Regions from separate parts of the Kitasatospora sp. NPDC050543 genome, predicted to be linked through region 4. Evidence: riboswitches for the same ligand, from Rfam matches in the RefSeq annotation. Region 4 holds a riboswitch; each other region holds the start of a gene.
What was found. A riboswitch is a leader RNA that binds a small molecule or an ion and turns the genes downstream of it on or off. The one in region 4 is predicted to bind cobalamin.

Region 1 (5,425 bases), on a different contig from region 4:
TCCTCGGAGTGCGCGATCAGCGTGGTGCCGCCGTTCTCCTCCAGCGCCGCGCGCCGGTAGACCGCGCAGCTGCCGACACAGATCGCCCCGTCGTTGCGCTGCCGGGCGACCTGGACCGAGCGGTAGAACAGCTCCTGGATGGCGCCCGCGCCACGCTCGATCCAGTTCTGCGAGTCCAGCACCCGGAAGAACTGCGGGGACTGCACGATGCCCAGCTTCGGGTCCTGCTCCAGGTACGGCAGTACCTCGTCCAGCAGGTCGTGGCGTGGTGCGAAGTCTGCGTCCAGGATCAGGATGTATGAACCGTCGGAGCGGCTGAATCCGTAGTGAAGATTGCCGGCCTTCTTGAACCACCCGCGGTTCTCCCGTACGCCGTAGCGAAAGCCGAAGTCCCCGGCCATCGCTTCGACCTCGGGAGAGGCCGCGTCGTCCAGGACGTACGGCATGACCAGGCCCGGATAGTGCTCGGTCAGCCTGCGCACATGCGTCCAGGTGTTGTGCAGGACCTCGATCGGCTCACCGCAGACGGGCAGGAAGACGTCCACGGTCGGGTAGCGGCCGGGCTGCCACTGCCGCACGAGCCGGCGGTGCGCCTTGACGTCGAAGTTGGGCGTGAAGCTGTTCACCCGAAGTGAGACGAGGTAGTAGATCACGGTGAAGAGCAGGAACGGCAGGCAGGCCCAGAACCAGGGGGACGCGCGGTACAGCTGGATCTGACTGACGACCAGGCATCCGAAGCTGACGACCGAGCAGAGGGTCAGGATCCACTGACGGCGGATCGTGTAGCTGTACTTCTCCTGGGCGTTGGGCGGAGCCGGCAGCAGCAGGGTGTGGGTGTCCTCGACCGGGTTGCTGCGCCGCCGCCCCGCCGCCCTGCGCCGTCGGCCGGTGGCACTGGTGGCAGCGCTCACGGCGCGGCACCTCCTGAATGGGGTCGTTCACGGCCTTCAGGGGTGAACTGGCAAGCCAGAGCCGCCCCCGGGTCGGCCATCTTATCGGACGCTTACTTGCGCGCTGAGGCGCCTGGAAGCCGGACCGGGCAGGCCCGGGGCCGGGCGGGCCGACGGCCCGGCAGGACCGCCACCGCCCACCCCGGATGACACCGGCTCAGTGTCCGGCGCCGGTGCCCTTCGCCCTCGACAGCAGGGCGTCCTTGGCGTAGTCGGAGAGCGCGGGCGCGGCCGCCGCCGCCAGCGGGTCCGCCAGGCCCGCGCCCTGCTTGAGCGTGCCGGCCACCGTGAAGTAGCCGTACCGCCCGACGTAGCCGTGCGTCTCCGAACAGCCGGACTCGGTGCAGAACGGGCCCACGCCCTGACCGGGCAGGCCCTGGATGGCACCGATGTGCTTGGCGAGGGCCACGTCGGCGGTCGCCTTGTTGTCGAAGACGGCGATCCCGATGGTGACGGCGCTGTCGCCCGAGACGTACGTCGCCCGGACGAGTGAGCGGCAGGCCTCGTCGCTGATCGCCTTGCCCAGACCGCCGGTGGTGGCCTTGGAGCACGGCGTGGTGATGCCGGTGCCCTTGCGGGTCCAGACCTTCCCGTCGATGGTGCGGGTCTGGTCCGCGAAGAGCACCGCGGGGTCGACCGGCGCCTTGTCGGTGCCGGCGTCCGAGATGAACGTCACCGGGTCGGCGGACGGCGTGCCCGGGCTGCTGGCCGCGGTGGTCGGCTTGGTGTCGCCGCCCTTGTCGCCCTTGTCGGTCATCATCAGGCCGGCCGCCACCCCGCCGCCGACCAGCACCAGAGCCAGCGCCGTGGCGCCGATCCAGAGCTTGCGGCGCTTACGGGACTCGCTCTCGTGCCGGTCCGCCAGCGCGGCCCAGTCCGGCTCGCCCAGCGCCGGCGCGGGCGGGCCCGGCTGCCACTGCTGCGGCTGCGGCTGGACGGGCTGCGGCACCGTCGGCGGGATCTGCTGCTGCGGCGGGACCTGCTGCCCCGGCGCCGTCTGCCCGTACGGCACCGGCGGCGGCCCGAAGCCCCCGACCGGCGGCGGCGCAGGCTGCTGACCGCCCTGCCCGGCCACCGGAGGGGCGGGCTGCGGCGCCTGGGGTACGGGAGGCTGCCCCTGCGGCGGCTGACCCTGCGGCAGCGGCCCCGCCGCCCCCGGCTGCTGACCCTGCACCGGCTGTGCGGGCTGACGCGTCCACTCGGCCGGTACGCCCGTTCCCTCGCTCATGAGGCGAGATCGTATGGCATGCCCATCGGGAGCGGCCCAACCGGTAACCAATCCGTTCCCAAATCCGGACCCGCCGGGGCCGCCGGGCCCGCGCCCCCACACCGCCGGTTATCACCCCGACACGCCACGCTGCACAACATGTGGGTGCAACATCGGGGTGGCACCACTAGATGTATGCTCACTCCTGCTGTCGAACGCAGGGGAACCCGGTGGGAGTCCGGGACTGCCCCGCAGCGGTGTGCGGGGGGCCGATGCCGTCCCCGCGAGTCCGAATACCTGCCGACGGCGTGCCACACGGCTTCCCCGCAGAGGCCTTGAAGCACGGAAACACTTCCGGACCTCGCGGGCGGGCCGGGGGATGACACCGTTGCGCGACGCCTCCCGGCGTACGCGCCGTGCTCCCCTGCCCGCACCGGTCCGGTGATCTTGAGTCGTCCGCCGCCCGATCGCCGCCAGGAGAGAGCGCCTTGACCATCGCTGCCTCAGTCGCCCTGCCCAACCAGGGCACCAGCACCGCCCCCGCCGACCGGCCCGACCCCGGTGCGGCGCTCCTCCGGCTGCTCACCGACCGCAGCGTCGACCTCCCCGAGGTCGACCCCGGCCACGTCGCCGCCGCCGCACTGCGCGGCCGGCACGCCGGCTCCGACTTCGCCGAGCTGCGCGGACTCGCCGTGGAGGCCGCGGCCTCGATGATCGCCGAGGACCCGCAGTACTCCAAGCTGGCCGCCCGCCTGCTCGCACTGGAGATCTCGGACGAGGCGATCGGCCAGGGCGCGGTGTCCTTCGCCGCCTCGATCGCGGTCGGCCACGCCGAGGGCCTGATCGGCGACACCACCGCCGCGTTCGTCGCCAAGCACGCCGACGCCCTGGACGCGCTGATCGACCAGCGCGGCGACGACCGCTTCGAGTACTTCGGCCTGCGCACCGTGCAGTCCCGCTACCTGCTGCGCCACCCGATCACCCGCAAGGTCATCGAGACCCCGCAGCACTTCCTGCTCCGCGTCGCAGCCGGCCTGGCGGTCGGCGACAACGAGCAGTCGGTGCGCGAGGTGGCCGAGCTGTACGCGCTGATGAGCGCGCTCTCCTACCTGCCGTCCTCGCCGACGCTCTTCAACTCGGGCACCAAGCACCCGCAGATGTCCAGCTGCTACCTGCTGGACTCCCCGCTGGACAACCTGGACTCGATCTACTCGCGCTACGCGCAGATCGCCCGGCTCTCCAAGCACGCCGGCGGCATCGGCCTGTCCTACTCGCGCATCCGCTCGCGCGGCTCGCTGATCCGCGGCACCAACGGCAAGTCCAACGGCATCGTGCCGTTCCTGCGCACCCTGGACTCCTCGGTCGCCGCCGTCAACCAGGGCGGCCGGCGCAAGGGCGCGGCCTGCGTCTACCTGGAGACCTGGCACGCGGACGTCGAGGAGTTCCTGGAGCTGCGCGACAACACCGGTGAGGAGGCGCGGCGTACCCACAACCTGAACCTCGCGCACTGGATCCCGGACGAGTTCATGCGCCGCGTCAACGCGGGCACCGACTGGTCGCTGTTCTCCCCCGCCGACGTGCCCGAGCTGGTCGACCTGTGGGGCGCCGACTTCGACGCCGCGTACCTGAAGGCCGAGGCCGAGGGCAAGGCCGTGCGCACCATCCCCGCGCAGACCCTGTACGCCCGGATGATGCGCACCCTGGCGCAGACCGGCAACGGCTGGATGACCTTCAAGGACGCCTCCAACCGCGCCGCCAACCAGACCGCCGTCCCCGGCCGGACCGTCCACTCCTCCAACCTCTGCACGGAGATCCTGGAGGTCACGGACGACTCCGAGACCGCGGTCTGCAACCTCGGCTCGGTGAACCTGGGCGCCCACGTGGCCCCCGGCGCCACCCCCGCCGACCTGCTGGGCGCGATGGACTGGGACCGGCTGGACGCCACCGTGCGCACCGCCGTCACCTTCCTCGACCGCGTGGTGGACATCAACTTCTACCCGACCCCCGAGGCCGGCGCCTCCAACTCGCGCTGGCGCCCGGTGGGCCTGGGCGTGATGGGCCTCCAGGACGTCTTCTTCAAGCTGCGGATCGACTTCGACTCCGCCGAGGCCAAGCAGCTCTCCACGCTGATCGCCGAGCGCATCATGCTGGTCGCCTACGAGCGCTCCAGCGAGCTGGCCGAGCGCCTGGGCCGCCACGAGGCGTACGAGGAGACCCGCGCCGCCCGCGGCCAGCTGCACATCGACCACTTCGAGACGGCCCCGCAGTGGACCGAGCGCTGGGACGCGCTGCGCGCGCGGATCGCCGAGACCGGCCTGCGCAACTCGCTGCTGCTCGCCATCGCCCCGACCGCGACCATCGCCTCGATCGCCGGCGTGTACGAGTGCATCGAGCCGCAGGTGTCCAACCTGTTCAAGCGCGAGACCCTCTCCGGCGAGTTCCTCCAGGTCAACCCGTACCTGGTGCGCGAGCTCAAGGAGCTGGGCGTCTGGGACCAGCAGACCCGGGACGCGCTGCGCGAGGCCAACGGCTCCGTCCAGGAGCTGGGCTGGCTGCCCGGCGAGGTCCGCTCGCTCTACCGCACCGCGTGGGAGCTGCCGCAGCGTGCCCTGATCGACCTGGCCGCCGCCCGGCAGCCGTACATCGACCAGAGCCAGTCGCTGAACCTCTTCATGGCCGCGCCGACCATCGGCAAGCTCAGCTCGATGTACGCCTACGCCTGGAAGGTCGGCCTGAAGACCACCTACTACCTGCGTTCGCGCCCGGCCACCCGGATCGCCCAGGCCGCCTCCGGTGCCGCCCGTACGGCCGCCCCGGCGCCCGTGCCGGTGGCCACCCCGACCCTCACCCCGGAGCAGGAAGCCGCGCTCGCCTGCTCCCTGGAGAACCCCGAGTCCTGCGAGGCCTGCCAGTGAGTTCCGAAGACCGTCAGAAGATGCTGCTCGACCCCGGCTTCGAGCTGACGCTGCGTCCGATGCGCTACCCGTCGTTCTACGACCGGTACCGGGACGCGATCAAGAACACCTGGACCGTCGAGGAGGTGGACCTGCACTCCGACGTCGCCGACCTCGCCAAGCTCAGCGAGGGCGAGCGGCACATGATCGGCCGGCTGGTCGCCTTCTTCGCCACCGGTGACTCGATCGTCGCCAACAACGTGGTGCTGAGCCTCTACAAGCACATCAACTCCCCCGAGGCCCGGCTCTACCTGTCCCGGCAGCTGTTCGAGGAGGCCGTGCACGTCCAGTTCTACCTGACGCTGCTCGACACC
Region 2 (5,425 bases), on a different contig from region 4:
CGCCGGTCACCCGCTGCGTGCCGCCGCCCCCGTCCGCCGGCCGGCCGCCCCCGCCGGGGAGCCGGTTGCGGTGGTGCGGGGCCTGGTCGCGCACCACGGCCCGGTGCCCGCGCTGCGCGGCGTGGACCTGACCCTGCACGCCGGCCGGATCACCGCCCTGATGGGGCGCAACGGCGCGGGCAAGTCGACCCTGCTGGCCTGCCTGGCCGGACTGCACCGCCCGAGCGGCGGCACCGTCAGCGTCGGCGGACTGGAGCCCGCCGAGCTGCGGCGCCGTCAGGCCGCCACCCTGGTGGGCATGGTGCCCGCCGACCCGGGCGACCTGCTGCTCGCCGACCGGGTCGACCACGAGTGCTCCGCCGCCGACCGCGAGGCCGGCGCCACCCGGGGCACCACCGCGGCCCTGCTGGAGCGCCTCGTACCGGGCATCGACCCGGCGGCCCACCCCCGGGCCCTGTCCAGCGGGCAGCGCCTCGCCCTGGCGCTGGCCGTGCTGCTGGCCCGTCGCCCCGGTCTGCTGCTGCTCGACGAGCCGACCCGGGGGCTGGACTACCCGGCCAAGCGCCGGACGACCCGGCTGCTGCGCGACCTCGCGGCGCAGGGCCACGCCGTGCTGCTCGTCACCCACGACGTGGAACTCGCCGCCGCGGCCGCCGACCGGGTGGCCGTGCTCGCCGACGGCGAGCTGGTCACCGATGAGGACACCGCCCCGGCGCTGGCCGCCTCACCCGCCTTCGCACCGCAGACCGCCAAGATCCTGGCCCCCGCGGAGCTGCTCACCGTCGACGAGGTCCGCGCCGTACTGCCCGGCCTGGAGGGAGAGCGCACATGAGCGCCCCGACCGACCACCCCGCGCACCGGCTGCACCTGGCGGCCAGTACCCCGGACCTTCCCCGGCTCGGCCCGCGCTCGGTCCTCGCGCTGCTGCTCGCCACCCTGGTCGGCATCGCGGGCTTCGGCTGGCCCTTCCTGGCCGACCGTGACTCCAAGGTGGCACACGAGGGCGACGCGCCCTGGCTGTTCGCCGCCCTCACCGTGCTGGTCCTCGCGGTGGTCCTCACCGCACTGCTGGACGGCGCCGCCGACGCCAAGGCCGTCGCCCTGCTCGGCGTACTGGCCGCCGTGGGCGCGGCGCTGCGCCCGCTGGGCGCGGGCACCGCCGGGCTGGAGCCGATGTTCGTCATCTTCATCCTGGGCGGGCGGGTGATGGGCCCGGCGTTCGGCTTCGCGCTCGGCAGCACCGCCATGTTCGCCTCCGCGCTGCTCACCTCCGGCATCGGCCCCTGGCTGCCGTTCCAGATGCTCACCGCCTCCTGGGTGGGCCTGGGCGCGGGCCTGCTGCCCCGGCGGGTGAGCGGGCGCCGGGAGGTCGCGATGCTCGCCGGCTACGCGGTCGTGGCGGGCTTCGGCTACGGGATCGTGATGAACCTGTGGTTCTGGCCGCTCAGCATCGACCCGGCCTCGGCGGTCGCCTACGACCCGCAGGCCGGGCCGCTCGGCAACCTGCACCGGTACGCGGCCTTCTACGCCACCACCTCGCTCGGCTGGGACCTCCCGCGCGGTGTGCTCAACGCCTCGCTCGTCCTGCTGGCCGGCCCCAGGCTGCTCCAGGCCCTGCGCCGGGCCATGGACCGGGCCGCCTTCGGAGCGCCGATCCGCATCCTGCGGACGGCGTCCCCCGAGCCCGCGGTGGTACCGGTTCCCGCCCACGGCAAGGGACTTGACGGTCCGCCGGTCGAACGGGATGATGAAGCGTCACAAATGATGACGAATCCGACAATGGGGGAAGTCCGGTCCAAATCCGGCGCTGACCCGCAACGGTAGGACCACCGACCCAGGTCGGCGGCGAGCCCGAATGCCCATCGCCGGAGTAGCGGTTCCCCCAATCCCGTCGCGGTCCGCGGGTCGGAGCCCCCGGGCATCTCCCCACGGCGCTGCCGGCCGCCAGGGGCAGCCCGGGCGCGCTGTGCCACGGGCCCGGAGAGGCCCACCATGCCCGTCCGTCACCGGACCACCACCCTGCTCGCCGCCGCCCTGGCCCTGACCGCGCTGCTGCCCGCCGCCACCGCGCAGGCCGCGCCCGCAGGCGCCGACGCCACCACCCACCGCCCCGACGCCGCGGCCGCCGGCTGGCTCGCCCGCCAGCTCGTCGACGGCGAGCACTTCGAGGCCACCTTCAACGGTGTGACCTACCCCGACCAGGGCCTCACCGTCGACGCCGTGCTGGCCCTCGCCGCCTCCCGCACCGGCGACCAGTACGCCACCAAGGCCACCACCTGGCTCGCCAAGCCGGAGTCCTCACCGGCTACCTCGGCGACGGCACCACCGAGGCGTACGCCGGCGCCACGGCCAAGCTCCTGCTCGCCGCCGAGGTCCGCGGCAGCGACCCGACCACCTTCGGCGGGGTCGACCTCCCCGCCCGGCTGCGCTCCCTGCAGAGCACCGGCGGACGCTTCTCCGACCGCTCCCAGTGGGGCGACTACAGCAACTCCTTCGGCCAGTCCCTCGCCCTGATAGCCCTCGACCGCACCCCGGGCGGCGCCCCCGCCGAGGCCGCCGACTTCCTCGCCGCCAGCCAGTGCCCCGACGGCGGCTACCCGCTCTCCTTCGGCCAGCCGACCTGCACCTCCGACGTGGACGCCACCGCCCTCGCCGCCCAGGCGCTGGCCGCCACCGGCCGTCAGGCCAAGGCCCAGGCCGGCCTCGGCTGGCTGACGGCCCACCAGGGCGCCGACGGCGGCTTCGCGGCCACCGGGGCCGCCACCGCCAACGCCAACAGCACCGGGCTCGCCGCGCAGGCCCTGCTCTCCGCCGGGCGCCTCGGCGCGGGCCTCAAGGCCTGGAGCTACCTCACCAAGCTCCAGCTCGGCTGCGCCGCCGCGCCCGCCGACCGCGGCGCGGTCGCGTACGACGGCACCGGCTTCAACGCGGCCACCGCGCCCCGGGCCACCACCCAGGCGGTGCTCGGCCTGGCCGGCACGGGCCTCGCCGAGCTGACCGCCCACGGTTCCCGCCCCGCCGCCCCGGCCCTCGCCTGCCCCAACGGCAGCTGACCACCCGGCAGCCGTACTACCCGTACTACCCGTACTACCCGTACCACCCGCGCCGCCTGCCCGACCCCTGCGCAGCCCCGCGCCCGAGCGACCTCACCGAAAGGCCCACCCGTGAGAGACACCCGCACCCCGACGCGCCGCCCGCTGCGCCGCACCCTCGGCTCGGCCGCCGCCGCTGCCGCCCTGACCGCCGGTCTGCTCGGCACCGCCGTCACCACGGCGCCCGCCGCCCAGGCCGCCGCCTGCACCGGCACCTCCGGCGTCACCGTCGTCGTCGACTTCACCGCCCTCGGCGGTGGCATCCAGACCGGCTGCGCCCCCGGCGACCCCGCCACCGGCCTCGCGGCCCTCACCGGCGCCGGCTTCGGCTACGCCTTCCACCCGCGCTTCCCCGGCATGGTGTGCCGGATCAACGCCCTGCCCAACCCGTGCAACGGCGCCCCGGCCACCGCCTACTGGTCGTACTGGCACGCCGCGCACGGTGGCGCCTGGTCCTACAGCACCTTCGGGGCGGGCAGCCACGACCCCGCCCCGGGCGATGTCGAGGGCTGGGCCTTCGGCGCGGGCGCCCAGCCGGGCATCACCGCCCCCTGACCGGCGTGCCCGCCCGCTGACCCGAGCCGCCCGCCGACCCGAGCGGCCCGGTGACCCGAGCCGTCCGTCCGGGCCCCGCACGCGAGCAGCGCGTGCGGGGCCCGGACGGGCACCCCACGGCCCCGCCCGCCGCGACTATCGCTGACGTCACATCGTCACCGTCCGTGGTGCGGCGGCGAAGGGGCGTACCAGCCAGTACAGTCGGGCCGTGGAGTTCCGAACAGACATCCTGGGCGCCCCCTACGAGGCCGCCGAACTGCCGCTCGCCGCCGACGAGGAGGGCGCCGTCAGCGCGACCCTGGTCCGCAGGCTCGCCCCCGACACCGGTGGGCCCAGGCGCGCCGTGCTCTATGTGCACGGCTACGTGGACTACTTCTTCCAGACCCACCTCGCCGACCACTTCGTCGGCCTCGGGTACTCCTTCTACGCGCTCGACCTGCGCAAGTACGGCCGCTCGCTGCGTCCGCACCACTCGCCGAACTTCATCCGCGACCTCCGCGCGTACGACGAGGAGCTGGACGAGGCGGTCCGGATCATCCGCGAGGTCGACGGCCACCAGCAGCTGCTGGTCAACGGTCACTCCACCGGCGGTCTGGTCACCGCGCTCTGGGCCGACCGCCGCGCCGGGCGCGGCCTGGTCGACGCGCTGTTCCTCAACAGCCCCTTCCTCTCCATGCCGGCCGCCGCCCCCGTCCGCGCCCTGAGCGCGCCCGCCGTGCAGGCCCTCGCGCGCGTGTCCGCGACCCGCAAGCTGCCCTCCACCCTCAACCCGCACTACGTGCACAGCCTGCACCGCGACCACCGCGGCGCCTGGGACTTCGACCTCGCCCTCAAGCCCGCCGAGGGCTTCCCGCTGTACGCCGGCTGGCTCGCCGCCATCGACCGCGGCCAGCGGCAGGTCCGGCGCGGCCTGGCGATCGACTGCCCGGTGCTGCTGATGGCCTCCACGGCCTCCGTCGCGACCAGCAAGTGGCAGGCCGCGCTCCACCACGCCGACGCCGTCCTGCGCGCCGACGACATCGCCGCGCTCGGCCCCCGGCTGGGCGGCCACGTCACCACCGTCCGGATCGAGGGCGGCATGCACGACCTCGTGCTGTCCGGAGAATCCGCGCGCGAGCAGCTCTTCACCGAACTCGACCGCTGGCTCACCGCGTACCTGCCGGTGCCGAAGTGAGCCCGGCGGATCCGCTGCCCGTCCAGCGGCGGGTGGCGCTCGGCACGGCCAAGCTGATGCCCGACCTCGACCGCGAGGGCGGCTGGCTGCTCACCCTGGACGACACCCCGCAGTCCTACGTCGACCTCGCCGAGCCCACCCACCTGGAGTTCGAGTACGTCCGGCGGCTCGGCCATCTGGTCGACACGCTGGCCCCCGCCGGGGAGCCACTGGACGCCCTGCACCTGGGCGGCGGGGCCCTCACCCTGCCGCGCTACCTGGCCGCCACCCGGCCGGGATCGCGCCAGCAGGTGGTGGACATCGACGGCCCGCTGCTCACCCTCATCGAGGAGCAGCTGCCGTGGCACGGCCCCGGCGCCGACATCACCGCCGCCCCCGGCGACGCCCGCGAGGCGCTGGCCGCCGCGCCGCCCGGCTCGGCGGACCTGGTGATCGCGGACGTCTTCCACGGCTCGCGGACCCCGGCGCACCTCACCTCGGTGGAGTTCCTGCGGCTGGCCGCGGCCGCGCTGCGCCCCGGCGGCTGCTACGCCGCCAACCTGGCCGACGGCCCGCCGCTGGACTTCGCCCGCGCGCAGGCGGCGACGCTGCGCGCCGTCTTCCC
Region 3 (5,425 bases), on a different contig from region 4:
CGTAGTCGTGGCCGAGCGGGGCGCCGGCGCGGGAGGCGGCTGCGTGCGCGGCGGTCATACCGGGGACGATCCGGACCGGCACGTCGCCGTACCGCTCCTCGCAGGCGACCTCCAGCACGGCGGTGGCCATCGCGAAGACGCCCGGGTCACCGGAGGAGACGACCGCGACCCGCCGCCCCTGCCGGGCGAGGTCCAACGCGAACTCGGCGCGCTCGGACTCGACCTTGTTGTCCGAGCCGTGCCGGCGCTGGCCGGGCCGCACGGGCACCCGGTCGATGTAGGTGGTGTAGCCCACCAGGTCGTCGGCGGCGGCGAGTTCACCGCGCGCCTCGGGGGTGAGCCAGAGCGGCCCGGCCGGGCCGAGGCCGATCACGACCACCTCGCCCGGCCCGGCACCGGTACCGTCGCCCGTACCGCCTGCGGTGGCGTCGCCGGCCGCGGGCTCGTGCGGGGGCAGCCCGATCCGGCTCGGCAGCACCGCGACCGAGAAGTACGGCACGCTCTCCGGGTCGACCTCGGCCAACGGCGCCGTCCGCTCGGCGGCCATCGTGGCCCGCTCGACGTACTGGGCGTCCTGGAGGCGTCCGGCGCGCTCCAGGGCGCGGCGAACGGTGGGGAAGGTCCGGCCGAGCTTCATGATCACGGCGGAGTCGGTGGACGCGAGGCGGGCGGCGAGCTCCTCCTCCGGCAGGGTGCCGGGCAGGATCGTCAGCACCTCCTCGGCCTCCACCAGGGGCCGGCCGAGGCGGGCGGCCGCCGCACTGACCGAGGTCACGCCGGGCACCACCTCGGTGGGGTAGCGGTGCGCGAGGCGCTTGTGCATGTGCTGGTAGGAGCCGTAGAAGAGCGGGTCGCCCTCGGCCAGCACCACCACGTCACGCCCGGCGTCCAGGTGGGCGGCCAGCCGGGCGGCGGCCTCCTCGTAGAACTCGTCGATCGCGCCGCGGTAACCGCCGGGGTGCTCGGTGGCCTCCGTGGTGACGGGGTAGACGAGCTGCTCCTCGATCTGGCCACCCGTCAGGTAGCGCTCGGCGATGGAGCGGGCGATCGAGCGGCCGTGCCGGGCGCTGTGGTACGCCACCACGTCGGCCTTGCCGATGAGTTCGGCGGCGCGGACGGTCACCAGCGAGGGGTCGCCGGGGCCGAGGCCCACGCCGTAGAGCCGGCCGGTGGCCGATGGCTGAAGATCCGTCACTCTACTTCGCTCGCAATCGCGTTGATCGCCGCCGCCGCCATGGCGCTGCCACCGCGCCGACCCCGCACCACCAGGTGCTCCAGGCCGGACGGGTGCTCGGCGAGGGCCTGCTTGGACTCGGCGGCCCCGATGAAGCCGACCGGTACACCGATCACCGCCGCCGGGCGCGGCGCGCCCGCCTCGATCATCTCCAGCAGCCGGAACAGCGAGGTGGGCGCGTTGCCCACGGCGACCACCGCGCCCTCCAGCCTGGGCAGCCACAGCTCCATGGCCGCGGCGCTGCGGGTGTTGCCCATCCGCTCGGCGAGCCCGGGCACCGACGGGTCGGAGAGGGTGCAGATCACCTCGTTGTCGGCCGGCAGCCGCTTGCGGGTCACACCGCTGGCGACCATCGACACATCGCAGAGGATCGGCGCACCGTCGCGCAGCGCCCTGCGGGCGGAGGCCACCACGCCGGGCGACCAGAGCAGGTCCTCGACCAGGTCGACCATGCCGCAGGCGTGGATCATGCGGACGGCGACCTGCGAGACGTCGGCGGGCAGCCCCACGAGGTCGGCCTCGGCCCGGATGGTGGCAAAGGACTCGCGGTAGATGGCCGCGCCGTCCTTCTCGTACTCGATCACGTGGTCCTCCGGGCCTCGGCCACTGCCTCGGCCATCTGTTGCGTTGTCACTCGTTGCGGGGAATCTGGGGAGCCGGTGGTGGACGGGGGACGCCTGACGGAGACCTCGTACCCGTCCCCGGTGGCAAGTACGTCCACCCACTCGCCGAGGGGGTGGCCGCAGCGCCGTTCGCAGCCGGACCAGTGCACGGGGAGCAGGCGGGCGGCGGACGGCCCGCCCGCCGCCGCCGCTTCGAGGGCCCGGGCGGCCTCGCCCCGGACGTCGGCCAGCGACTTGGCGCAGCCGGGGGTTCCGGTGCAGGCCATCGCCAGCGTCCAGGGGGAGCCGGGATCCAGGCCGAGGCCGGCCGCCGACAGCCGGGCGGCCCGGTCGCGGGCGGCGCCGGCGGTCAGGGCGGGGATCACCACACCACGCCACGGCGTCACCCGGAGCTCACCCTCACCGTCGCCCGCGGCCGTCCCGGCCGCGCGGCCCGCCTCGGCCAGCAGTCGCCACTGCGCGGCGGAGACCCGGCCGAAGCGCAGGCCTACCGAGAGCCCGTAGCGGCCGTCCGGCCCCTCGATCACGCCGAGCCGGGGCAGCGCACCCGCACCGGACCGCGAACCGCGCGGCCCCGCGGGCAGCGGCCCAGCGGCCGTCGGCTCAGCGGGCAGCGGCTGAGCCGCCAGGCCGAGCCGCGCGCCCAGCAGCGCGCCGTCCGGGTCGGCCTCCCGGATCCGCCAGGCCCGCACGCCGCTCGCCCGCAGCAGTTCGAGGAACGCCTCGGCCGCCCGCAGCGCGTACTCCACCTCCCGGCCGGCCGGCACCCGCAGCGCGGTGGCGGACCGTCCGAGCCGCAGCAGGGCGCCGCCGCCGGCCGTTGCGATCAACGTCACATCGGCGTCGAGGCCGGCCACGTCGCCGCGTCCGTCGTCGAGCGCGAACAGGAAGCGGCCCGACAGTCCGGGCGACCAGTCGGCCGCACAGAGCGCCGTGTCCAGCTCGCGGGTCCAAGTACGGGTGTCCGCACGGCCGTTGCCGTCCACGCCGGACAGCGGGGAGGCGACGATGTTGCGCACCCGCTCGTGACGGTCGGAGGGCAGCAGCCCGGCGGCCCGCAGCCGGGTGCCGAGTTCGAGGCCGCAGTCCTCGGGCAGGCCGCGCAGCTGGACGTTGCCGCGCGAGGTGGTCTCCAGGTGCCCGTCGCCGAGCAGCTCGGCGGCCTCGGCCAGCGTGACCACCTGATCGAGCGTCAGCAGACCACCCGGCAGCCGGACTCGGGCGAGCGCACCGTCATCGGCGGTATGTAGACGAAGGGCCCCCGGGCAGGCGTCCTCGCGCGCCCGGTCGGGCACGACGGGCCCGGGAGCTGCGGGGTCGGAGGTCGGTGACATGGCGGCGAGCATACCGATGATCCGACCGGACGCTCTGTCCCGTAGATCACCCTCAGCACCTACTATGCTCCCGGGCGAGCCCTCGCGGGCCCGCTCACGCCAGAGACGGCGCAAAGGGGAGGAAACCGGTGCAAACCCGGTGCGGTCCCGCCACTGTGACCACGGTTCGCCCGTGGGAGCCAGGAACTCCTGCCGTCCTCCACCCTCCCCCGGTCTCCGGCCGGGGGGACCCCCACGGGGCGCGGACCCCGAGGAAGGCTCGACCTATGCGCTCCCGCATGCCCGTGCCCCCGCCCGGCGCTGCCCGCCCGCTCTTCCCCCCTGCCCGCGACCACTCCGCGGCCACCGCCCGGACGAGCGAGGCCCACACCCCGGCAGGCCCTTCGGCCCGGGGCACCCACCAGGCCTGGAGGGCCGCCGCATGATCCTGCTCCTGTCGACCTCCGACACCGACCTGCTCAGCGCCCGCGCCAGCGAGGGCCCGGTGCGCTACCGCCTGGGCAACCCCGCCCGACTCACCGCCGACGACCTGCCCGCCCTCACCGAGGGCACCGACCTCGTGGTGGTCCGCCTGCTCGGCGGCCGCCGGGCCTGGCAGGAGGGCCTGGACGCGCTGCTGGCCGGCCCCCGCCCGGTCATCGTGCTCACCGGCGAACAGGCCCCCGACGCCCAGCTGATGGAGCTCTCCACCGTCCCGGCCGGCATCGCCGCCGAGGCGCACGCCTACCTCGCGCACGGCGGCCCGGCCAACCTGGCCGAGCTCGGCGCCTTCCTCTCGGACACCGTGCTGCTCACCGGCCACGGGTTCGCCGCCCCCGCCTCCGCCCCCGAGTGGGGCCCGCTGGAGCGCACCGCGCCCGCCGAGAACGCCGACGGCCCGGTCATCGCGGTGCTGTACTACCGCGCCCACCACATGAGCGGCAACACCGCCTTCGTCGAGACGCTCTGCCGGGCCATCGAGGACAAGGGCGCCCGCGCCCGCCCGCTGTACTGCTCCTCGCTGCGCGGCGCCGAGCCCGAGCTGCTCGCCGAGCTGGGCAAGGCCGACGCGATCATCACCACGGTGCTCGCCGCCGGCGGCACCCGCCCGGCCGACGCCTCGGCCGGCGGCGACGAGGAGGCCTGGGACGCGGGCGCGCTCGCCGCCCTGGACCGCCCGATCCTCCAGGCACTCTGCCTCACCTGGTCGCGCGCCGCCTGGGAGGCCAGCGACGACGGCCTCTCCCCGCTGGACACCGCCACCCAGGTCGCCGTGCCCGAGTTCGACGGCCGCCTGATCACCGTCCCGTTCTCCTTCAAGGAGCTGGACGAGGACGGCCTCACCGTCTACGCCGCCGACCCCGAGCGCGCCGCCCGGGTCGCCGGCATCGCCGTCCGGCACGCCCGGCTGCGGCACATCCCGCCGGCCGAGCGCCGGCTCGCGCTGGTGCTGTCCGCCTACCCGACCAAGCACGCCCGGGTCGGCAACGCGGTCGGCCTGGACACCCCCGCCAGCGCCGTGCGGCTGCTCACCCGGCTGCGCGCCGAGGGCTGGGACATCGGGCCCGTGGACGGCCCGGCCGCGCTGCCCGGCCTGACCCCGGCCGAGGGCGACGACAGCCACGAGGGCGACGCGCTGATCCACGCCCTGATCGCGGCCGGGGGCTACGACCAGGACTGGCTGACGGAGGACCAGCTCGCCCGTAACCCCGTCCGGATCCCCGCCGCCGACTACCGCCGCTGGTACGCCACCCTCCCCGAGGGCCTGCGCGGCGAGGTCGAACAGCACTGGGGCCCGCCGCCCGGCGAGCTGTACGTCGACCGCAGCCGGAACCCGGACGGCGACATCGTGCTGGCCGCCCTGCGGGCCGGCAACCTGCTGGTGCTGATCCAGCCCCCGCGCGGCTTCGGCGAGAACCCGGTGGCGATCTACCACGACCCCGACCTGCCGCCCTCGCACCACTACCTGGCCGCCTACCGCTGGATCGCGGCCGACCAGGAGGACGGCGGCTTCGGCGCCGACGCGGTCGTCCACCTCGGCAAGCACGGCAACCTGGAGTGGCTGCCCGGCAAGACCGCCGCGCTGTCCGCCGACTGCGGCCCGGACGCCGCCCTCGGCGACCTCCCGCTGATCTACCCGTTCCTGGTCAACGACCCCGGCGAGGGCACCCAGGCCAAGCGCCGCGCCCACGCCACCCTGGTCGACCACCTCGTCCCGCCGATGGCGCGCGCCGACTCCTACGGCGACATCGCAC
Region 4 (5,425 bases):
CGCCCAGCGACCATCCGTACAGGACGACCTTGCCCGCCCCGGAGTCCGTCGCCAGCCGGACGGCGGCCTCGACGTCACGCCACTCGGTGTCGCCGAACCTGCCGATCCCACCGGGGGCGGCCGGCGCGCCCTCGTCGCCCCGATAGGTGAGGGAGAGAGTGGGGAGCCCGAGCCGGTTCAGCAACGGGAGCACGGGGAGGGTCTGCTGCCGGTCGGTGCCGGGACCGTGCACCAGCAGCACCCAGGTGCCGCGCATGCCCGGCACGTACCAGGCGGGCATCGGGCCGAGCTCGCCGTAGGCGGCGGTCTCGGTGTACTCGAGGCCGAGCGCGGTGGCCGGGTCGCCGAGGAGGACGCGAGGGGTGAGCCGGACCTCGATGCCGGGCTCCAGGACGCCGCGGTCGCCGTGGTCGGCGCGCTCCAGCCGGCGGGTGACGCCGTTCTCGTCGCGGTGCACGACGTCGCCGACGACGGCGTGGCCGTCCGCACCCCACTCGACGGCATAGCGGCCCGGGCGCAGCGTCGCCGTGGTCGGGGTGAAGGTGACACGGTCGGCGGCCACGGACAGCACCAGGGCCGGACCCGACGGATCCCCCGCGCGGCGGCGGCGGGCGGTGACTCCCGGAAGGACCACCCGGTCGGACACCTTGCGCCCCAGCGCCAGCACGGCGATGCCGGTGCCGACGACGGCAGCCGCCACGACGGCTGCGGTTCCCCAACGCATATCGCTCCCCGCTCTGCTGATCGCGGACTGGCCGGTGCTTCCCAGTCCACTTCTCCGCGGGGCGCGGGGCCACCGGTGCGGGGCCGTCCGGGGCACGGCGCCGGACGTGGGGGCGCGGGACGGGAGGCGGGGACGGGAGGTTGGGGGCGCGGGAAGCGGGCCGAGGCGGCGGGGGTTCGGGGGCAGGCAGGGAGAGGCGGGCGGATCAGACGGGGATGCCGGTGTCCTCGCGGGCCAGGAGCTCCCAGAAGCGCTCCGTGATCGGCTGGGTCGGCTGGGCCGGCTCCACCCGGGCCAGGGAGGAGGAGCCCCAGCTGCCCGCGCCCCAGTGGGAGGAGAGCTGGTACTCGCCCTGAATCACCGTCAGCACCTTCGACAGTGCCTCCCGGGGGACGGGGACGATCCGTCCTATCGCCCTGGCCTGCGCCTGCCAGCGTCCGTCGATGCACTGCCGGAGCCGCTGGTCCAGCTCCTCCCGGCGCCCCGTCACCGTGAGCAGGTCCCGCAGGGTCAGCCCCAGGGCCTGGGCGAGGGAGTACGTCTGCTCCTCGTCGCCGGTCCACCTGCCGGAGCTCTCGGCCTGCTCGTAGGTGCGGTCCGAGACGCCGATCCGGCGGGCGGCCTGCTCCTGGCTGAGCTCGCGGGCCACCCGGAAGTCGCGCAGGCTGGCGGGCCGGGCGCCCATCAGCTGCACGGCGGGGCACCACAGCGCGCGGGCGAGGGCGACGAACTCCTCCTCCGAGGGCCGGACCTCGCCGCTCTCCCAACCGAGGACGTGGGACGGCAGCAGTCGGACCCCGTGCGCGGCCATGCCCTCCGCCACCTGCTGGGGGGTCAGGCCCAGCCCGGCGCGGTGCGCCCTGGCCGCCGCGGGCGAGAAGGGCACCGGTGTCACGGGAGGCTGTCTGCGTCGCATGGGACACGACCGTACGGGCCCCGGCAGGCGTGTCCCCAGGCGCCGAACGCACGAAGCGCAGCAGGGGGCCTCACTGGGCGATTGTGCGATCCCATGAATCCCGATGGCGCGACGGTTGTTCTACTCGGAGGTAGCGACGGTTTCCGGCGCCGAGCACAAGCTACGCGAGTAGCTCATGCCCGACCTGCGTACCTGCCGGTCCGTCAGGCTTGGATGATCAACCGATTCCGGCACCGGCCGCCCACCCCGCGGGCCTGCGGTCCGCGCCACGCGCGGCCGGCCGCGGCGGCCGGCGCGCGTGCCCGGGCACGCGAGCCCGGGCACGCGAGCCCGGGCACGCGAGCCCGGGTGCACGCCCGGGTGACGTGTGACCAACCCCTCCGTGACCTTGGTTGACTCCCCCTCGAACCGCGTGATGGGATCCTTCAGCCATACGGAGGCATGTAGAGGAAGCCGGTGCGAATCCGGCGCGGTCCCGCCACTGTCACCGGGGAGCACGCTCGAAGCACGGCCACGGCGTACAGCTGGAAGGCCCGAGAGTGCGTCAGAACCCGGAAGCCAGGAGACTCTAGCCCCCGTGACGTCGATCCAGGGCGCGGACCCTGAGTGAGGACACGCACGCCATGCAGGCTGCCCGGGCCGCCCACCGGCCACCGCCGTACGCCCACGCCGGCCGCCCCGCCGTCCCCGCTGTCCCCGCTGTCCCCGTCCTCATCGGCCTCGCCTGCGTACCCCCGGCCGTTCCCGCAGCCGTCCCCGTTCCGCCGTGCGCCGGCTGACCCGCGGGGCCGCCTTCGCCCTGGGCGTCGTCGCCGGCCACCTCGCCGACGCCCGCTTCGCCGACCCCCGGCGCGGTCACCCGGTGGCCGCCTTCGGCAACGCGGCCGGGCGGCTGGAGAAGCTCCTCTGGCGTGACGCACGCGCGGCCGGGGCGGCGTACACGGCGGTCTGCGTCGGTGCCGTCGCCGCCGGCGCGGTGGCCGCCGAGCGGACGCTCGGACGCGGCGCCGCCGGCCGGGCCGCACTCGCCGCCGCCGCGACCTGGACGGTGCTCGGCGGCACCTCGCTCACCCGCGAGGCCCGCACCATCGGGCGGGCCCTGACAGCCGGTGACCTCACCGCGGCCCGCGAGCGGCTGCCGCACCTGTGCGGGCGGGACCCGAGCGCGCTGGACGAGCAGCAGATCGCCCGCGCGGTGGTGGAGTCGGTGGCCGAGAACACCGCCGACGCGGTGGTGAACGCCCTGGTCTGGGGCGCGTTCGCGGGTACGCCCGGGCTGCTGGCGTTCCGGGCCGTCAACACCCTGGACGCCATGGTCGGGCACCGCTCGGCGCGCTACCGGCGCTTCGGCTGGGCCTCCGCGCGGCTGGACGACGTGGCCGGCTGGCCCGGCGCCCGGCTCACCGCGCTGTTGACGGTGTGTGCCGCGCCGGAGCCCGGCACCGCCTGGCGGGTCTGGCACCGCGACGGCTCCGCCCACCCCAGCCCCAACGCGGGCCAGGCCGAGGCGGCCTTCGCCGGCGCGCTGGGCGTGCGTCTGGGCGGCACCCTGCGCTACGGCGAGCGGGTCGAGCACCGGCCCGTGCTCGGCGCCGAGCTGCGCCCGGTGACGGTGGACGACATCGAACGGGCCTGCCTGCTCTCCCGCCGGGTCGGCCTGCTGGCCCTGGCCGTCAGCGTCGCCGGGCACGGCACGCTGCGCCTGGCCGCCGCCTCGGCGCGAACGCTCGGCGTACCGCCGACGGGAGCGAGGGAAGCGACGGCAGCGGTGGCACCAGCGGCAGCAGCGGCCGGAGCACCCGCTCAGCCGGGCGCGCACGCCGCGCCCCGCCGGAGCACGGGCGCATCAGCCGGCTCGGCGGGCACCGCGCACACCGCCGCACCGGCCCCGCGCCGCGCCACCGCCGGCCGCGCCGCGGGCAACGCGGTATCACCGACCGGACACCCGGGTACGAGGCCCCTGGCCGTGGCCGCCCTGGCCATGACCACCCTGGCCGTGGCCGTACTGGCCCGGGCCGCCCGGGCCGCAGCGAATGAGGGAGACGTATGAGCGGGGCGCTGCTGGTCGCCGGGACCACCTCGGACGCCGGGAAGAGCGTGGTGACCGCCGGGATCTGCCGGTGGCTGGCCCGGCAGGGTGTCAGTGTCGCGCCGTTCAAGGCGCAGAACATGTCGCTCAACTCCTTCGTCACCGCCGACGGCGCCGAGATCGGCCGCGCCCAGGCGATGCAGGCACAGGCCGCCCGGGTCGAGCCCGAGGCCGCGATGAACCCGGTCCTGCTCAAGCCGGGGGCGAACGGCCGGAGCCAGGTGGTGCTGCTGGGCCGCGCGGTCGCCGAGGTCGGCGCGCTGGACTACCGCGAGCGCAAGCCCGTCCTGCTGGAGCGGGCGCTGGAGTGCCTGGCCGATCTGCGCGGCCGGTACGACGTGGTGGTCTGCGAGGGCGCCGGCTCGCCTGCCGAGATCAATCTGCGGGATCGCGACATCGCCAACATGGGCCTGGCCGTCGCCGCCGGGCTGCCGGTGGTCGTGGTCGGCGACATCGACCGCGGCGGGGTCTTCGCCGCGATGTACGGAACGCTGGCGCTGCTGTCGCCGCAGGACCAGCGGCATGTGGCCGGCTGGTTCGTCAACAAGTTCCGGGGCGACGCCCGGCTGCTCGCGCCCGGCCTGGACATGCTGCACGGGCTGACCGGCCGGCCCGTCCTCGGCACCCTGCCGATGCTGGCGGGGCTCTGGCTGGACGCCGAGGACTCGCTCGACCTCTCCACCGTGGTGGACCGCGAGGACACCCGAGGCCCGTACGGCGCGGACGTGCTGCGGGTCGCCGTGGTGCGGCTGCCCCGGCTGTCCAACTTCACCGACGTGGACGCGCTGGCGCAGGAGCCCGGGGTGCTGGTGCGCTGGGCGACCCGGCCAGAGGAGCTGGCGGACGCGGACCTGGTGATCCTGCCGGGCACCCGGGCCACCGTCGCCGACCTGGCCTGGCTGCGCGAGCGCGGCCTGGAGTCCGCGCTGCTGGCACGGGCGGCCGCCGGGCTGCCGGTGCTCGGGGTGTGCGGCGGCTACCAGATGCTCGCCCGGGAGATCGTGGACGAGGTCGAGTCGAAGGCCGGGGCCGTGGCGGGCCTGGGGCTGCTGCCCACCCGGGTGCGGTTCGGCGCCGAGAAGGTGCTCGCCCGGCCGGTCGGCGAGGCGTACGGGCAGCGGGTCGAGGGGTACGAGATCCACCACGGGGTGGTGGCCGTCGAGGGCGGGGAGCCCTTCCTGGACGGCTGCCGGGTGGGCTCGGTGTGGGGCACGACCTGGCACGGCGCGCTGGAGAACGACGGCTTCCGCCGCGAACTGCTCCGGGACGTGGCGCGGCTGGCGGGGCGCTCGTTCGTGCCCGCGCCCGACACCTCGTTCGCGCAGGCCCGGGAGAAGCGGCTGGACCGGCTCGGCGACCTGATCGAACAGCACGCCGACACCGACGCGCTGTGGCGGCTGATCGAGGGCGGCGTACCGGCCGACGGCCTGCCCTTCGTGCCGCCGGGTGCGCCGTGAGGGATCTGATGGGTACGGATGTTGAAGGCCTGGCAGAGGAGAGGGACACCCGATGAGTGACGTCCGATACCCGTTCACCGCGATCGTCGGCATGGCCGACCTGCGGCTCGGACTGCTGCTCAACGCGGTCTCCCCCGCCGTGGGCGGGGTCCTGGTGCGCGGCGAGAAGGGCACCGCCAAGTCGACGATGGTGCGTGCGCTGGCCGGGCTGCTGCCCTCGATCACCACGGTCGGGGACT

Region 1: linked by a shared signal. The riboswitch ahead of ACIBH3_RS00705 (ribonucleoside-diphosphate reductase subunit alpha) and the one ahead of ACIBH3_RS11810 (cobalamin biosynthesis protein) in region 4 are both predicted to bind cobalamin.
Region 2: linked by a shared signal. The riboswitch ahead of ACIBH3_RS27050 (hypothetical protein) and the one ahead of ACIBH3_RS11810 (cobalamin biosynthesis protein) in region 4 are both predicted to bind cobalamin.
Region 3: linked by a shared signal. The riboswitch ahead of cobN (cobaltochelatase subunit CobN) and the one ahead of ACIBH3_RS11810 (cobalamin biosynthesis protein) in region 4 are both predicted to bind cobalamin.

Annotation. Positions count from the first base shown of each region.
Region 1 is NZ_JBITGZ010000001.1:169,022-174,446, forward strand. It holds gene ACIBH3_RS00695 (glycosyltransferase family 2 protein) at 1-764, opposite strand, end outside; gene ACIBH3_RS00700 (hypothetical protein) at 1,108-2,178, opposite strand; cobalamin riboswitch at 2,336-2,477, shown strand; gene ACIBH3_RS00705 (ribonucleoside-diphosphate reductase subunit alpha) at 2,646-5,072, shown strand; gene ACIBH3_RS00710 (ribonucleotide-diphosphate reductase subunit beta) at 5,093-5,425, shown strand, end outside.
Region 2 is NZ_JBITGZ010000026.1:78,745-84,169, forward strand. It holds gene ACIBH3_RS27040 (ABC transporter ATP-binding protein) at 1-832, shown strand, start outside; partial or broken gene ACIBH3_RS27045 (ECF transporter S component) at 829-1,656, shown strand; cobalamin riboswitch at 1,752-1,882, shown strand; gene ACIBH3_RS27050 (hypothetical protein) at 1,993-2,514, shown strand; partial or broken gene ACIBH3_RS27055 (hypothetical protein) at 2,514-2,621, shown strand; gene ACIBH3_RS27060 (hypothetical protein) at 2,634-3,053, shown strand; gene ACIBH3_RS27065 (flagellar hook-length control protein FliK) at 3,165-3,647, shown strand; gene ACIBH3_RS27070 (alpha/beta hydrolase) at 3,856-4,821, shown strand; gene ACIBH3_RS27075 (spermidine synthase) at 4,878-5,425, shown strand, end outside.
Region 3 is NZ_JBITGZ010000009.1:200,894-206,318, reverse strand. It holds gene ACIBH3_RS14485 (precorrin-2 C(20)-methyltransferase) at 1-1,195, opposite strand, end outside; gene ACIBH3_RS14480 (precorrin-8X methylmutase) at 1,192-1,818, opposite strand; gene cobG (precorrin-3B synthase) at 1,815-3,191, opposite strand; cobalamin riboswitch at 3,281-3,403, shown strand; gene cobN (cobaltochelatase subunit CobN) at 3,613-5,425, shown strand, end outside.
Region 4 is NZ_JBITGZ010000007.1:232,842-238,266, reverse strand. It holds gene ACIBH3_RS11820 (prolyl oligopeptidase family serine peptidase) at 1-724, opposite strand, end outside; gene ACIBH3_RS11815 (helix-turn-helix domain-containing protein) at 930-1,619, opposite strand; cobalamin riboswitch at 2,043-2,230, shown strand; partial or broken gene ACIBH3_RS11810 (cobalamin biosynthesis protein) at 2,416-3,363, shown strand; gene ACIBH3_RS11805 (cobyric acid synthase) at 3,687-5,186, shown strand; gene ACIBH3_RS11800 (putative cobaltochelatase) at 5,239-5,425, shown strand, end outside.